3 regions of the Staphylococcus lloydii genome follow, and region 2 is predicted to be linked to each of the others. Evidence: riboswitches for the same ligand, from Rfam matches in the RefSeq annotation. Region 2 holds a riboswitch; each other region holds the start of a gene.
What was found. A riboswitch is a leader RNA that binds a small molecule or an ion and turns the genes downstream of it on or off. The one in region 2 is predicted to bind thiamine pyrophosphate.
Positions count from the first base shown of each region.

Region 1: it holds a riboswitch for thiamine pyrophosphate, as region 2 does, so the genes downstream of both, tenA (thiaminase II) here and ISP08_RS01520 (3-oxoacyl-ACP reductase) in region 2, are expected to answer to the same signal.
Region 3: it holds a riboswitch for thiamine pyrophosphate, as region 2 does, so the genes downstream of both, ISP08_RS08625 (ECF transporter S component) here and ISP08_RS01520 (3-oxoacyl-ACP reductase) in region 2, are expected to answer to the same signal.

Region 1 is NZ_CP064056.1:878,777-884,141, forward strand. It holds gene ISP08_RS04150 (single-stranded DNA-binding protein) at 167-553, shown strand; gene ISP08_RS04155 (transglycosylase family protein) at 995-1,735, shown strand; TPP riboswitch at 1,861-1,958, shown strand; gene tenA (thiaminase II) at 2,035-2,715, shown strand; gene thiD (bifunctional hydroxymethylpyrimidine kinase/phosphomethylpyrimidine kinase) at 2,718-3,542, shown strand; gene thiM (hydroxyethylthiazole kinase) at 3,535-4,323, shown strand; gene thiE (thiamine phosphate synthase) at 4,327-4,956, shown strand; gene yidC (membrane protein insertase YidC) at 5,053-5,365, shown strand, end outside.
Region 2 is NZ_CP064056.1:344,812-350,176, reverse strand. It holds gene ISP08_RS01525 (LLM class flavin-dependent oxidoreductase) at 1-1,112, opposite strand, end outside; gene ISP08_RS01520 (3-oxoacyl-ACP reductase) at 1,141-1,893, opposite strand; TPP riboswitch at 2,046-2,149, opposite strand; gene fadX (fatty acid degradation protein FadX) at 2,406-3,974, shown strand; gene fadD (long-chain-fatty-acid--CoA ligase FadD) at 3,998-5,365, shown strand, end outside.
Region 3 is NZ_CP064056.1:1,772,250-1,777,614, reverse strand. It holds gene ISP08_RS08635 (energy-coupling factor transporter transmembrane component T family protein) at 1-366, opposite strand, end outside; gene ISP08_RS08630 (ABC transporter ATP-binding protein) at 359-1,765, opposite strand; gene ISP08_RS08625 (ECF transporter S component) at 1,778-2,353, opposite strand; TPP riboswitch at 2,443-2,543, opposite strand; gene graF (glycopeptide resistance-associated protein GraF) at 2,625-2,759, opposite strand; gene auxA (lipoteichoic acid stability factor AuxA) at 3,033-4,322, shown strand; gene ISP08_RS08610 (class I SAM-dependent rRNA methyltransferase) at 4,532-5,365, shown strand, end outside.

The sequences.
Region 1 (5,365 bases), 530 kb from region 2:
TTAACTTTTACAATAAATAAGATTATGATGCCATTATAACGTAAATTCAATTTGATAAGCCAATTTTTATAAAATATAGCAAACAATTTTTCCTAGTATTATAATAAACTGGCTTTTGACGCTATTAAGTAACCCAATTATGATATAGCTAACAAGGAGGTGAACTATGATAAATAATATAGTTGTCGTCGGACGACTAACTAAAGATCCACAACTTTTTAGCAAGGACGAAACAGACTACGTTTCATTATGTCTCGCAATAGATAGACCTTATAAGCGCAATGATCAACAGCAAAATTGTGATTTTTTATTTTGTAAGGCTTTTGGAAACAATGCTAAAAATATCTATCGTTACTTATTAAAAGGGGCACTTGTAGGTGTAACTGGCCATATGCGATCTTCTAAATATGAAAAAGAAGGGCAAATGCATTATGTTACTGAAATCATCATTGATACAATCAAATTTATGTCTCCTAAAGTAAAACAACAGCATAACCAAATTATTGAACCATGTAATCAAGACGCTACTGATTTAACATTCTCCTTGAATTAATCTATATAACTGAAATGATTTATCCTCAATTTCAATCACATTAATAAACTAACCACCATTTTTTATCAACCATCATACCAAACTTATCAATCCTATTATAATTATACTTGTTAAAGGCTATTGCATATGTCTAATTATACATATAGCAATAGCTTTTTTGGTTTTATATATGGATAATTTAGTCTTAAATTTAAACAGAAAAATCAGATTTATTACATATGTATTACAAGAAAAACAGAAGTTGATAAATTTTCAAAACTGGCATGAAAGTATAAATTAATTTCAAAAGGTTTTACTTGGCCTTTATTTAATGTAATTACGTTGTAAAAAAATGCCGATTTTTTTTATTTCACTGTAACCTACAGTCTTTTTACAGATGTTACATTGGTAATTGCAAATTGATGATAAAACTAATTACCTTATAGGAGGATTTTTTAAATTATGAAAAAAACATTACTAACTTCAACTATAGCAGTAGGATTAGGCGTAACAGGATTAGCAACTGGACATCATGCAGATGCAGCAGAAACAACTGGAGCTAACCATGCGCACTTAGCAAACTTAGCACAAAATAACCCTTCTGAATTAAATGCAAAACCAGTTCAAGAAGGTTCATATAACATTAACTTTGATCAAAACAATACTAACTATCATTTTTCTTCAAATGGCCAAAGCTGGTCTTGGAGTTATAACGGTTATGGTAATCAAGCAGCTAATACTCAACAAGAACAACCACAACAAAGTGAACAAGCTCAACCACAACAACAAACACAACAAACTCAAGAGCAACCTAAACAACAAGAGCAAACTCAACAAAGTGCTCAAACTCAAGAACAACCTAAACAACAACAAGCACCACAAACTGAACAAACTCAACAACCACAACAAGAATCTACTTCAAGCTCAAATGAATCAAGTTCAAGTGATGACAGCGGTTCTTCAGTAAACGTTAACGGTCACTTAAAACAAATCGCACAACGTGAATCAGGTGGCGACATCCACGCTACAAACCCATCAACTGGTGCATCAGGTAAATATCAATTCCTACAAACTACATGGGATTCAGTAGCACCTGAACAATATAAAGGTCAACCAGCTTCATCAGCTCCAGAATCAGTACAAGATAAAGCAGCAGTGAAATTATACAACACTGAAGGTGCTTCACAATGGGTTACTGCATAATTTAAGTATAAATTATGTAATGTAATATCCAATAAAAGTCCTGTCTATAAAAGACAGGGCTTTTTTTTCTTGCGCTTTTGCAAATTGCACGGGGATTTGTTATCTTTAATAAGAAAACATTATAGTAAAACTACTAGGGGAGCCTTTGGCTGAGATGATTTGATTCAGACCCTTACGACCTGATTTGGTTAGTACCAACGTAGGAAAGTAGTCTGCTGAGCTTGATTTATTAATTATGCCTAGTTAGTACTACATTCTTACGTGGAATGTAGTTTTTTTTATTAGGAGGAATTTTAACAATGACATTTTCACAAGATTTAAGAACAGCAGCAAAACCTATATTAGAAAATATATATAATGACAATTTCATTCAGCATATGCTTGCTGGTGATTTATCGGAAGAAGCAGCAAGATTTTATTTAAGAGCCGATGCATCTTACTTAAAAGAGTTTGCCAATATTTATGCGTTGCTTATTCCAAAAGTATCTACTTTAGAAGACGTAAAATTTTTGGTAGAACAAATACAATTTATCGTGGATGGTGAAGTTGAAGCGCATGAAATAATAGCTAATTATATAGGCGAAGATTACAATGACATTGTACAAGAGAAAGTATGGCCACCAAGCGGGGACCATTATATAAAACATATGTATTATAATGCGTTTAGTAAAGAAAATGCGGCACATACGATAGCGGCGATGGCGCCATGTCCATATGTTTATCAATATATCGCTCGCAAAGCTATAAAAGATGATGCTTTAAACAGAGATTGTGTTTTAGCTCAATGGTTCGATTTTTATAGCACAGAAATGGAAGAGCTCGTTAATGTTTTCGATAGATTATTAGATAAATTAACAGCTCATATTTCACAACAAGAGCGTGACGATATTAAAGAAAGCTATTTACAAAGTACAGTGCATGAACAAAACTTTTTCAATATGGCTTATATACAAGAATCATGGGATTTTGGAGGGAAATAATAATGAATAAACCGAAAATAGCATTAACAATTGCAGGAACTGACCCATCAGGTGGGGCTGGTGTTATGGCAGACTTAAAATCATTCCATGCATGTGGTGTATATGGCATGGCAGCTATAACAAGTATCGTGGCGCAAAATACAAAAGGCGTTCAACATATTCACAATTTGGATCCGCAATGGTTAGAAGAACAGTTAGAAAGTGTTTATGACGATGAATTACCGCATGCTTTAAAAACAGGTATGATTGCGTCTAAACCAATGATGGAATTAATCCAATCATATATATCTAAACACCCAGAAATTCCATACGTTATTGATCCAGTAATGCTTGCTAAAAGTGGGGATTCACTTATGGATGATGAAGGTAAAAAGAATTTAAAGTCTATTTTATTACCACTTGCTACAGTAGCTACGCCTAATATTCCTGAGGCGGAAGAAATTACAGGATTAACAATTAACAATGAAGCTGATGTATACAAGGCTGGTCATATTTTTATAAATGAAATAGGAAGTAAAGGCGTTGTGATTAAAGGTGGTCATGCAAATGATGACAAGCAAAATTCAACCGATTATTTATTTACAAAAGATGAAGTTTATAAATTTACTGAACCACGTTATGACACGCCACACACTCATGGTACAGGTTGTACTTTTTCCGCCGTCATTACTGCGGAATTAGCAAAAGGTAAATCAATACATGAAGCGGTCCAAAAAGCGAAGAAATTTATAGCTATGGCAATTCAATATACACCCGAAATAGGTAAAGGGCGTGGCCCAGTGAACCATTTTGCATATATGAAAAAGGAGGGCTTAGATGATGAATAATTTAGAAACGATTCGTCAACAAAATCCTTTAGTCGTATGTTACACGAATGATGTAGTGAAGAATTTTACTGCTAATGGATTATTAAGCTTAGGTGCTAGTCCTGCTATGAGTGAAGCACCAGAAGAAGCAGAAGATTTCTTTAAAGTGGCTTCAGCACTATTAATTAATATAGGCACACTTAATAAACTTCAAAGTGAAGATATGTTAAAAATCGCGCATATTGCTAATAATTCAGGTGTGCCAATCGTTTTTGATCCTGTAGCAGTAGGGGCTTCTCAATTTAGAAAATCCTTTTGCCATCAATTTTTATCAGAAGTAGATGTAACTGTTATTAAAGGAAATGCTTCAGAGATTTTATCTCTAATAGATGAAGATGCTACGATGAAGGGCACGGATAGTGCAGAAAACTTAGACGTCATTGATATTGCACGACGTGCACAGAAAAAATTTAACACGACAATAGCAATAACAGGCAAAGAAGATATTATTGCTCAAGAAGACAAAATTGTGAAATTATCTAATGGGTCACAATTGTTAACTAAAATAACAGGTGCTGGTTGCCTCTTAGGTGGTGTTATTGCTAGCTTTTTAAATCGTAGTTTAACGCCATCTATTGATAACGTCATTGAAGCTGTATCGATTTTTAATATTGCTGCTGAACAAGCAGAGAGTGAAACAGCATCAATAGGCCCTGGTTCATTTTTAACACGCTTTGTTGATAAGCTATATACGATTGAACACTCTGAATATATGCAGTTAAAACAATTAGAAGAGGTGTAAATAATGTTCCAACCAGATGATTTAAGGCTATACTTCATTTGTGGTACCCAAGATATAAGTAATGAACGTGACATAGTAGATGTAGTCAAAGCGGCTTTAGATGCAGGTATCACAATGTTCCAATTTAGGGAAAAAGGTAAGGGAACATTAATTGGTAAAGAAAAAGAATTACTTGCTATAAAATTAAAAGAATTATGTCGCTCCTATAATGTCCCATTTATAGTAAACGATGATGTTTCTCTAGCAATAGCAATTGATGCTGATGGTATTCATGTTGGACAAGACGATGAAAACGTGTCCCATTTTGCTCAGCAATTTCAACATAAAATAATTGGTTTAAGCGTAGGCAATATTGAAGAATATCAAAATTCTGATTTGGCTCATGTTGACTATATTGGGGTAGGGCCAATGTTTCCGACTTCTTCAAAAGATGACGCAAATGCGCCCGTTGGTCCTGAAATGATTTTAAAACTGCGAGAAAAATTACAAGATTTCCCAATGGTAGGCATTGGAGGTATTTCATTAGCCAACTATAAACAGGTTATGAAAGCTCAAGCCAATGGTGTATCAGTGATTTCAGCAATCGCACAAAGTAATGATATAAAAACAACAGTCCACCAATTTTTACAATAAATTGATTAATAGTGAAAATATTATGTTTTTGATTTTCACTTGCACACTAATATGATAAAATGATTTTTGTGTGAATATATCATTAGAGGTGGAAAAATGAAGAAAAAAGCGCTATTACCTTTACTTTTGGGAGTAATGGTCTTTCTAGCAGGATGTGACTACTCTAAACCGAGCAACAGGAATGGATTCTTCTATAATACATTTGTTGAACCAATGGATAAATTATTACATTGGTTAGGGACTAGTTTTAATAATGACTATGGACTAGCAATTATTGTAATTGTTGTTGCTATACGTATAGTTTTATTACCATTCATGTTATCAAATTATAGAAATAGTCATATGATGCGTGAAAAAATGAAGGTGGCTAAACCGGATATTGATGCGGTTCAAGAGAAGGTTAAACGTT
Region 2 (5,365 bases):
ATTTGTTCAGGTGTTCCTATTAACGTTAAATGTCCGCCTCCCGCACTTATATAACCTAATAATTCACGTACAGTTGGTTGCTTTTCTTCGATAATAGCTAATATCGTTTCATAACGGCCAATCGGTCCTTCGAATTCATTTAAAGCAGGTAACTCTGGCACCGGTTCATCTAATGGCCATGTCGAACAATCTTGTTGGACGAAAAAACTTAATTGTTTCAATGCTTTTTCTATTGGCATATGTTTATCTAAATATGTTTTTTTAGCTAATGCTTCTTCATAAGTATCTCCAACGTAAGTCACCAAACCTGGAAATACTTGAATGTAATCATGTCTATTCATTTTCTCTAATTGCACATCTAACTTTTGTCGATAGTTACGCGCCTGTGTTAAATTCCAAGATACTGAGTATACGGCATCTGCGTATTTAGCTGCAAGTGCAATACCTTGTTCCGAAGCACCTGCTTGCATCGCCACAGGTTTGCCTTGTGGACTTTGAGGTGTCGTTAATGGGCCTTGCACATGATAATACTTACCCGAATGAGAAATCGGCTTGATTTGTTGTGCATCAATAAGTTCTCCTGTAGTACGATTATATCCTAAAGCCTCCACGTCCCATGACACCATCAGTTTATTCATCACTTGCGCAAACTCATCTGCTTTACCATAACGTTCTGAATGGTTAGGCAATTTTGTCATACTATGATTCATTGCTTCTAAATCTGTCATCGAAGTGACTAAGTTCCACCCAACGCGACCGTTCGTAATGTGCTCTAAGCTTAAAAGTTGTCTTGCCGCTGTAAACGGATTAGCAAAACTACTTGAAATTGTTGCGACTAAACCTACATGTTTCGTCACTTGAGAAATAGCTGTTAAATTAATTAAAGGATCGTACCAAAATGACGGCATATCATCATTACCAGATACTTGTAATGCTTGATTATCCGCAAAAAACACCGCATCAAAATAACCTCTTTCAGCAAGTTGAGCTAACGATTGATAATATGCTATATCACCAATGCGTTCAACTGAAGAATCTTCCATTAACCATGCCCCAGAGTGATGGCCACAACCAATTAATAGCACTCCAATATGAAGTTGACGTTTATCCATAAAATATACTCCTTTATATCACTATGTTTTAATTCATTGTTAAGCCACCGTCGACAGTGTAATTTTGTCCAGTGATACCACGTGCATCATCTGAAGCTAAAAAGGCCACCATATTCGCAACATGTTGCGGTGTCGTCACTTGGCGTAACGGTGTCGTTTGCGCAATAATATCAAACACTTCTGGCGTTGTAGCAGCGCTTGCATCAGTCGTTTTTAATAATCCTCCTGAAACCACATTTGCTGTAATACCATATTGACCTAATTCAGCCGCAATATTACGTGTAAAACCAATTAATCCAGCTTTTGCCGTCGTATATTGGTGATAAGGTACGACTGGGTTTTGATATAGATTTGTTCCTATACTAATAATGCTACCTTGCTGACGTTCTTTAAATTGAGGCACGACACTTTGGGTAACATTAAAAGCAGCTTTTAACGTCCCGTCTATTTGCTGCTGGTAATCTTCCCATACTAATTCTGTAAATGATTGTTGGGCAGTAGGATCGAATTTAAAGTCTACTAATGCATTGTTTACTATCACATCAATGCGCCCAAAATTTTTAGTCCCTTGTGCAATCATTTTATCTACCGCTTCACGTTGCGTCACATCACCTTGAATGGCAATTGCGTTATCAGAACCCAATTCATCTACTAAATCTTGAGCCGCCTGTTCACTATGACAGTAATTAATAATTACCTTCTGACCTTGTGCTACTAATGTTTTCACAATCGTTGCACCTAAACCTCTACTACTCCCCGTCACTAAAATTACTTTCGACATAATATTTCACTCCTATAGTTAGATTTATAATTAAAAATTGCCACGTGAACGTGTCTATGTAGTGTCAAAACAACAAAAACGCGACCTCCAATTATGGAAGCCGCGTCAAAAATACATCTTAATATATAATAAAGCGTCAGCGCTTAAATTATAGTTTGACGAACACACTTCCCTACGCTAGTTCCAACTAGATCAGGTTCAAAGGGTTTGAGGAAATCCTCATCTCAGTGCAAAAATGACACCCCTAGTGGTTATTTAATTATTACTTTAAATGTATGTGCTTCATTACATAATGTCAAGTTGCCTCCTTCAAACCTCCTCCAACAACAATAAATTTACAATATAACTGATTTTTTATACTTTTATTAAAACAAAACTCTTTAAATTATAAGTTTTTATTATTATGAACTATTAAAACTTTTACATCATTTTTACACTATGGTATATTCTATGTAAGGGCTTACATATTCGAAAGGAGGCAGTCTTCCTATGAGAACTTGTGATGTTATGCAATGAAAATTATTACAGCAAAAGAACTAAAAACTTTAGTGAAAAGTCATGACACCATTGCCCTTTCAGCATTGTCAGTAGGTAATTTACCAGTAGAAATATTAAAACACCTGATTGACTATTATGACGAAACGCAACAATTAGATAATTTAACAATAATGGTTGCTAATGATATTAGTGACTACGCTGGAGATGGTGTCGATTTAGACGCATTTATTAAACGTAAAATGGTAAAGCGTTTAATATTAAGCATTATAATAGCTTCACCCGCTACAATCTCAGCAATAAAAAATAGTGAAGTAGAAGCCTACTTTTTACCCCAAGGCGTTATGACTACGAATTATCGTAATCAAACTTTTGCCAACCCAGGTACAATAACAACGATAGGCTTACATACAACGGTGGATCCTAGATATACAGGTGGCAAAGCAAATGTTCGAACGAGTGAGGACTTAGTACAATTAACGAAAGTAAATGGTAAGGAATACCTACTCTACCAATTTCCTGAAGTTGATGTAGTCCTGTTACGAGGAACTTACGCAGATCGACAAGGTAACATTTATATGGATCATGAAGCACATCTTAGCGAAGCATATAGTGTTGCACTAGCTGCACATAGAAACAACGGCAAAGTGATTGTACAAGTTAAAGCTGTTGTTGAAGATGGTAGCTTTAAACCAACAGATGTATTTATACCAAGTGCCCTAGTTGACTACGTTATGGTAAACGACAATCCACGTTACCATAAACAAGTTGTTCAAACTTATTATGACCCTGCATTGTCTGGACATTATAAAGTATTAGATATGCCTGGTCCCTACATTAAAATGAGTTCACGTAAAGTCATCTTACGACGGGCAGCACAATTTTTAACACAAGGTGATATGGTTAGCATTGGATTTGGTATAAACAATGAATTATCTAATTTATTAGTTGAAGAAGGTGTACGTGATTTAGTACATCTCAATATCGATACAGGCGTCTTTGATGGTTATATCGGTAGTAATGACTATTTGAGTATGCACTACAATTTAAGTGCACGTATGCGTCACGAAATGACATGGGATTTTATTTATAATGGTGGGCTAGACATTGCATATTTGAGTTTTGCTGAAATAGACCAACATGGCAATGTAAATGTCTCTTCTTATGGCAATAAATTAAATGGCTGCGGTGGCTTTATAGACATAAGCCAAACTGTTGATACCATTGTTTTTTCTGGCTCATTAGTTGTCGGGGGTCAACTAGATTGTGTACATAATAAATTAGTAATCAACGAAGATGGTAAGGCTACTAAATTTGTAGACGAAGTACGCAACGTAGATTTTAATGCCGAATACGCACTATCCAAAGCTCAGACTGTTTATTATGTGACTGAGCGCGCGGTATTCCAACTTACAAATTCAGGTTTGAAGTTAATCGAAATCGCACCAGGTGTAGACATAGAAAGAGATATATTAGCGAATATGTCATTTAAACCTATTGTTCCTGACGACATAGGTTTAATGGATGCTAGTATGTTTCAAGAACATTGGGGTAATTTACACAAAACGTTAGGGAGCAATAGTTAACCGATTACAAGGGGGTACAAACTATGAATTTCGATTGGATTAAGACAAGAGCTATATTTGAAGAAGAGAAACCTGCAATTATTGACCCAGCTAAAGGCACTGAGTGGACATACCAACAATTAAATATCCGTGCAGAAAACTTGGCATCACATTTACGTGAACAAGGCACAGAGCGCGGTGACGTCATAGGTATTTTCGGACCAAATGACGTTGCGATTTTAGATTTATTATTCGCTTCTATAAAATTAGGCGCCGTATTTCTACCTATAAATTGGCGTTTAAATCCAGAAGAAATTTCAACCATCGTAGAAGATTCGGGCGTTAAAAAAATTTTTTACGAGACTAAACATCTATCATCTCTAACTAAAATAGATGAGTCACTATTATATATGGATATCAATTCTCAGGAATACGATAATATCGTAGATCCTTCTCATCATAATGTATTTGAAAGTGTTGAATTACAGGGGGACGATTTAGCATCGCTATTATATACAAGTGGTACAACTGGAGTTCCAAAAGGTGTTATGTTCTCGCATGATTCTTTTGTAAGTAACGGCATAAATTTAAACCATACACTACCAACTTATCCGACAGACGTTTCAATAGTCGCGTTACCACTGTTCCACGTATTTGGTTTTAATGATTTAACATTACCAGCATTGTTCAATGGTGGCACACTTGTGTTGCAACGCTATTTTAACGCTGAAGAACTCAATAATCTCATGATGGAATATAAACCAGACTATATGTTACTTATTCCAACAATGTTATATGCAATGCTTGTGGCAGATAATTTTAATCCTGAAGGCTACCAAAGTGTACGTTATTTAATACAAGGTGGTTCTCCACCACTGCCAGCAGTACAGGCAAAATTATTAAATATGAATATTGCACTTATTAATGGTTATGGTCTAACTGAGGCGCCTATTGTTTCTGTAAATACAGTAAGCAATTCAAAACTTAAGCCTAAATCAATCGGAAATCCTGTCATTTTCACTGAAGTACGTATCTTTGATGATGATTTTAACGAAGTAGCGACAGGTGAAATTGGTGAATTAGGCGTACGTGGCAAAAACGTTACGCCAGGTTATTGGAACAAGCCAGAAGCTACGGCAAAAAGTTTTCATGATAATTTCTTTTTAACTGGTGATCTGGCGACAATTGATGAAGATGGTGATGTATATATTGTTGACCGTAAGAAAGAGATGATTATTACCGGAGGGGAAAACGTACTACCATCAGAAGTTGAAGCGGTATTATCAGAGCATCCATTAGTCGCACAATGTGTCGTCGTAGGCTATACAAGTCCTAAATACGGCGAATCCGTATCGGCTGCAGTAGTTTTAACGGAAGCGGATGACAATTTTGAAGAGAAATTAGATGCCTTC
Region 3 (5,365 bases), 1.1 Mb from region 2:
TAACAAACCAAAGAATGAGACGGTCATCGTTCTTAACGAAAGATGTAGTCCTCTAATTAAGCTTTCTATAGAAATTTGAATGAAGCCGAGTTTAAATAACATATGCGTACCATTACCATAAAAAATCATAAATAGTGCCGACACTATACTGAATAGCATTGTGAAGAGTATAAATATAAATGTGACTCTTAATTTGATACCACTAAAAATCAATAAAAATAAAACCGTAAGTAACGCCAAGTAAATCATTAAATCAAATTGGTGAATTAATATTACTAAGAAAAATAATAATACTGATAGTGCCAATTTCGTAATAATATTAACATCATCTAAGAAGGTGTATCGTGTTTTCCATAAATCAAACATGTGCTTCACCTAACATTTCTACGAGTTGTTTATTTTCTACGTGTATTCTTCGTGTAGAATAGCGTTTTATAATTTCAGAATCATGCGTAACCATAACGATAGTTTGTCCTTTGTTAATACGTTCTTGAAACAATTTGATAAGATTAAATGTATTATGGCTATCTAAACCGAAAGTAGGTTCATCTAATAAGATGATTTCAGCCTCAGAACTTAATGCGGTAGCAACGCTTAAACGTCTTTTTTGTCCTACAGAAAGTTCAAAAGGGTGTTGATGTTTAACTTCAGTTAAATTCAGCTCGTGTAACATTGCTTCTGTTTTCTGCTGCGCTTCAGTATCGCTATAGTTTGAATATTGTACATATATTTCATCATAAACAGAGTTAGTGATAAATTGTAATTCAGGATTTTGATAAACTAAAAAGGCATGGTGTGCAATATCTTTTATCTTACGGATAATTTTATTGTTAAAATACATAGTTCCTTCATATTGAATAAGTTGCATTAAAGATTCTAATAAAGATGTTTTCCCACTTCCGTTAGCCCCAGTAATTGTAATCCATTCACCTTGATTTATCGTTAATTCATTGATTTTAATCAACGCGCGTTTGTCTCTTTTTATCGTGCATTGCTCGAGCCGAAGTTGGTAGTCTGTCTTTTCTACTGTATGTTGTTTGATAGGTTGAGGTGCATAATCCCAGGCTTTAGGATGCCAAACTCCATATTCGGTTAGTAGATGTTCATAGTTAGTTAATATTGATTGCGGTTGTTCATCTGCAATAATATTGCCGTCATAATCGAATAAAATGACTCTATCAATGTGTTCCCAAATATGAGCTACTTTATGTTCGACAATGAGTACGGTTTGATTAGTCCACAATGACTTAATTTTTGACCAAAGCGCTTCTGTCGCTTCAACGTCTAACATTGCAGTAGGTTCGTCTAGAAATAATGTGTTGGCATTTTGTAACAACGTTTCTGCAATTGCCAATTTTTGTTTCATACCACCACTTAATTGGTTTACATATTGGTCTTTATTTACAGACAAACCAACAGATTGCAAGGCTTTCGATATCTCTTCATCCATTTGTTCTCTCGGTACTTGTCTATTTTCTAAAATAAAAGCGAGTTCTTCATAGACTTTTGGCATACAAAATTGTGTATCAGGGTCTTGAAAAATAACACCACTATTTACATCTCTATCTAATTGATCATATTTTAATGGTAGTTCTATCAATTCAGGTACTATGCCGCTAAGTACATTTAACAAAGTACTCTTACCTGACCCTGAGGGTCCTAGTAATAGGACTTTTTCTTGTTCTTTAATTGTAATATCCAACCCATCAAAAATCTTTTTATTGGCGTTTGGGTATTTTAGGCGTAAATTTTTTGCTACTAACACATACAACGCTCCTTATAAATTATCGTAATCTTCTTTTGATGAGGGTCTAAATAATCTCGTAACACCTGTTTGATCGAGTGCCTTAACTATATAGTAAGAGAGTAGGCCAGCAACTAATATACCGCCTAACAAACGAAAAACAATGTAAAGTGTTAAGTTCCAACTTGTTAGCGATGCTAAGTAACCATAAGCAAAGTCTAACGGTAACGTTGAGATAGCAGTTAATAACCCTGCTAAAATTGCGACGATAGCTTTTCGGGATTTATATCTAAAAATTGCAAATATAATTTCACAGGCTAAACCTTGAACGAAAGCGTAAATCATTGTAGCGATATCGAAACGACCCATAATAATAGTTTCACCAGCACCGGCAGCAAATTCGGCTAATAAGGCAATACCTGCTTTGGGAATAATAAGGTAGGCCACTACAGCTGCCATAAACCAAGCGCCATAAGTAATTTCTTCTATATGAAGTCCAGATACTTGAAATGCTTTATACACGAAATTCCAAATATTATAGATAATTGCAAAAACGATAGCAATAAGTATTGTGACTAGTATTTCTGATAGTTTTAAACCTTTTGACATGTAACATTCCTCCATAAAAAAACGCACAACCTCTCTAGAAGTTGTGCGTAATTATAGGCATAATTATACAAAAAAATTAATGAATTAATAATTATAATTGTACACTTTCCTACGCTAGTCTCATCTAGATCAGGTTCAAAGGGTTTGAGGCAATCCTCATCTCAGTTACAAAACACCCCTAGTGCGTATATTAAGTTTTAATTTAACCTTAATGTATGCCTTTTAATATAGTTTGTCAAGACTGTAAGTAGAAATTTGACATCTTACATCCTTATTCAAATAAATCTTGAACGTTTTTCTTTGTTTCTTCGTGATTATCAGAACCATTTTCTTTTTTATCTTTTAGTTCATTTTCAGCATTTTTAGCTTGTTCAGCTGCGTCTTTGTGCATTTCTTCTTTACTCATAGGTAACCACTCCTTATTTTAGCGTTTTACTATATAAAGTTGTTATACAGATGTGTTTACCTCGTTCACAAGATTTAAAACAAATTAATTATATTACTATTGCAAGAAATCGTATAAATAAGGTATTCTTAACTAATTGAAGTTTGTTTAAAATAAAACAAACTGTGGAAAGTTTAATGTGTGTGTATTTTATATCATACTATAGACTTATTTATCGGTTTAATTAAAGACAAGATTCTTAAGTTCGTTTATAATAACTTTGAGGTGAATGGTATGTCGTTTTTGAAAAAACACGCCGAAATATTATATAGCTATGTAATTGGTATAGTGTCGATTTTGATAAGTGTCATTATATTACTTAATCTATCATTAATTAATAAACTTAATGGTAAAGATAAGATAGAATTACATATTCATAATGTTTGGGACTTTATTAATGCATTTTTCGGTGAAATTATTAGGGTGACGAGTAATTATATAGGTAGTTTCCCAGTTGTTAGTGCCATTATAATAATTCTATTTGGTGCTTTAGTTATTTATTTAGGTTTTACATTATATCGTACGACTAAATATGATTATGATATTTCCATATTCTTCTTAGTAGTAGGAATTTTATACTTCCTAATAACAATCATTTTAATGACACAAATTTATAGCTTCTTTGCGGTATTATTTATAGTGCCATTCGCTATTCATATAGGATATATCGTTTATAAAGACGAATTGAATCCTAATCATCGCAAGTATCACTATCTATGGATAATTTTTAGTTATGGCATTGTTTATCTATTGACGCAAATTGTACTATACAGTCGTATAGACAGCGATGAAATTTTACCAATAGATATCTTAAGTATTAATACATTCTTTTTAATCATGTGGATATTAGGACAAATGTCTATATGGAATTTCTTGTTTTTAAGAAGATCACTTCCACTTACTAAACAAGAATTAGGTGAAGAAGAGCCAGAACTTTCTCGCATGAGTAAAGATTCTATGACAAATCAAACAAAAGAACATTGGAAAAACTTACAAGATAGAACAACTGAATTTACGCGTAAAACACGTAGAAGTGTTGACTTACAGAAATTGCGTGATAAGAAAGATAAATTTATTAACAAATGGAAAGAAATTATAGATATTCAAGAAGATGACGTACCAAATTGGATGAAGAAGCCTAAATGGTTGAAGACTGCATACGTTGAATTATTTTGTGGTGCGGTTCTATTATTCTTTACATTGATTGAATTTAATAATAGAAATAGTTTATTCGTATCAGGTGAATGGGAAATTTCTCAAACACAATATGTGATTGAATGGGTGACACTACTATTATTAATGTTTGTAATTATTATTTACATTTTAACTACACTCACTAATTTCTTACGCGATAAATTTTATTATTTACAGCTATTTATGATTAGTTTGCTGTTCTTTAAATTACTTACAGAATTTGTAAATATCATGGTTCACGGATTGTTGTTATCTATTTTCATTACGCCAATTCTATTTATCATGTTAATTGCGGTTATCGTTTCATTTGTAATCAAACTAAGACATTAAAATAATTAGATTAATGCAACTTAATGGTTTTGTAATTGAGGCCATTAAGTTGTATTTTTTTGTGTTTTAAAGTTTATAAGTTGTTACAAACGCTACATTTTAGTAGAAATTAAGAGATTAAATATTCACATTTGTGATGTGCTACAGTGTAAACAACATGTTAAAATAAAAAGCGCTATAAACTATATATAAAGAAAGGTCGGCAAATTATGAAAACAGCCACTTTAAATAGAGGAAAAGAAACTAAATATAATAATCAATATCCATTAATTGAAGAAGACGATATATACGCACATGACCATTTAAAAGAAGGGGATTTATTTTATTTAGTGACAAATAAAGAGGAGTATATTGCAACGTGTTATGTTGGTAGACAACATAAAGGTATAGGTTGGGTACTAAGTTATGATAAAGAAGAAGAGATAAATGCGTCTTACTTTGAACGTTTATTTCACATTGCAAACGAAGAAAGGACTTATTTTTATAATTTAGATGGTACTTCTGCATTTAGATTGTTTAATAGTGAAGGTGATGGCGTTGGTGGTTTAACTATTGATAATTATAACGGTCATCTTTTAATTCAATGGTATTCAAAAGGAATTTACAAATTTAGATATTTAATATTGAAAGCAATTGAAGCGGTATTTGAATATACGTCTATATATGAAAAAATGCGTTTTAAAGATGAAACGTTAACGGGTGGTTATGTCACGGGTGAAGCTCCAGAATTCCCAATTGTAATTGAAGAAAACAATACTTTTTACAATGTGAATTTAGATGATGGCTTAATGACTGGTATCTTTTTAGACCAAAAAGAAGTACGTAAAAAGTTAAGAGACAAATTCTCAACAGAACGTGATGTTTTAAATTTATTTAGTTATACAGGTGCGTTTTCAGTTGTAGCTGCTAATGAAGCTAATAGTACTACGAGCGTTGATTTAGCTAATCGTTCACGTGGTCTTACAGAAGATAATTTTGGTTTGAATGGCATTGATCCTAAATCTCAATATATTTATGTAATGGATACTTTTGACTTCTTTAAT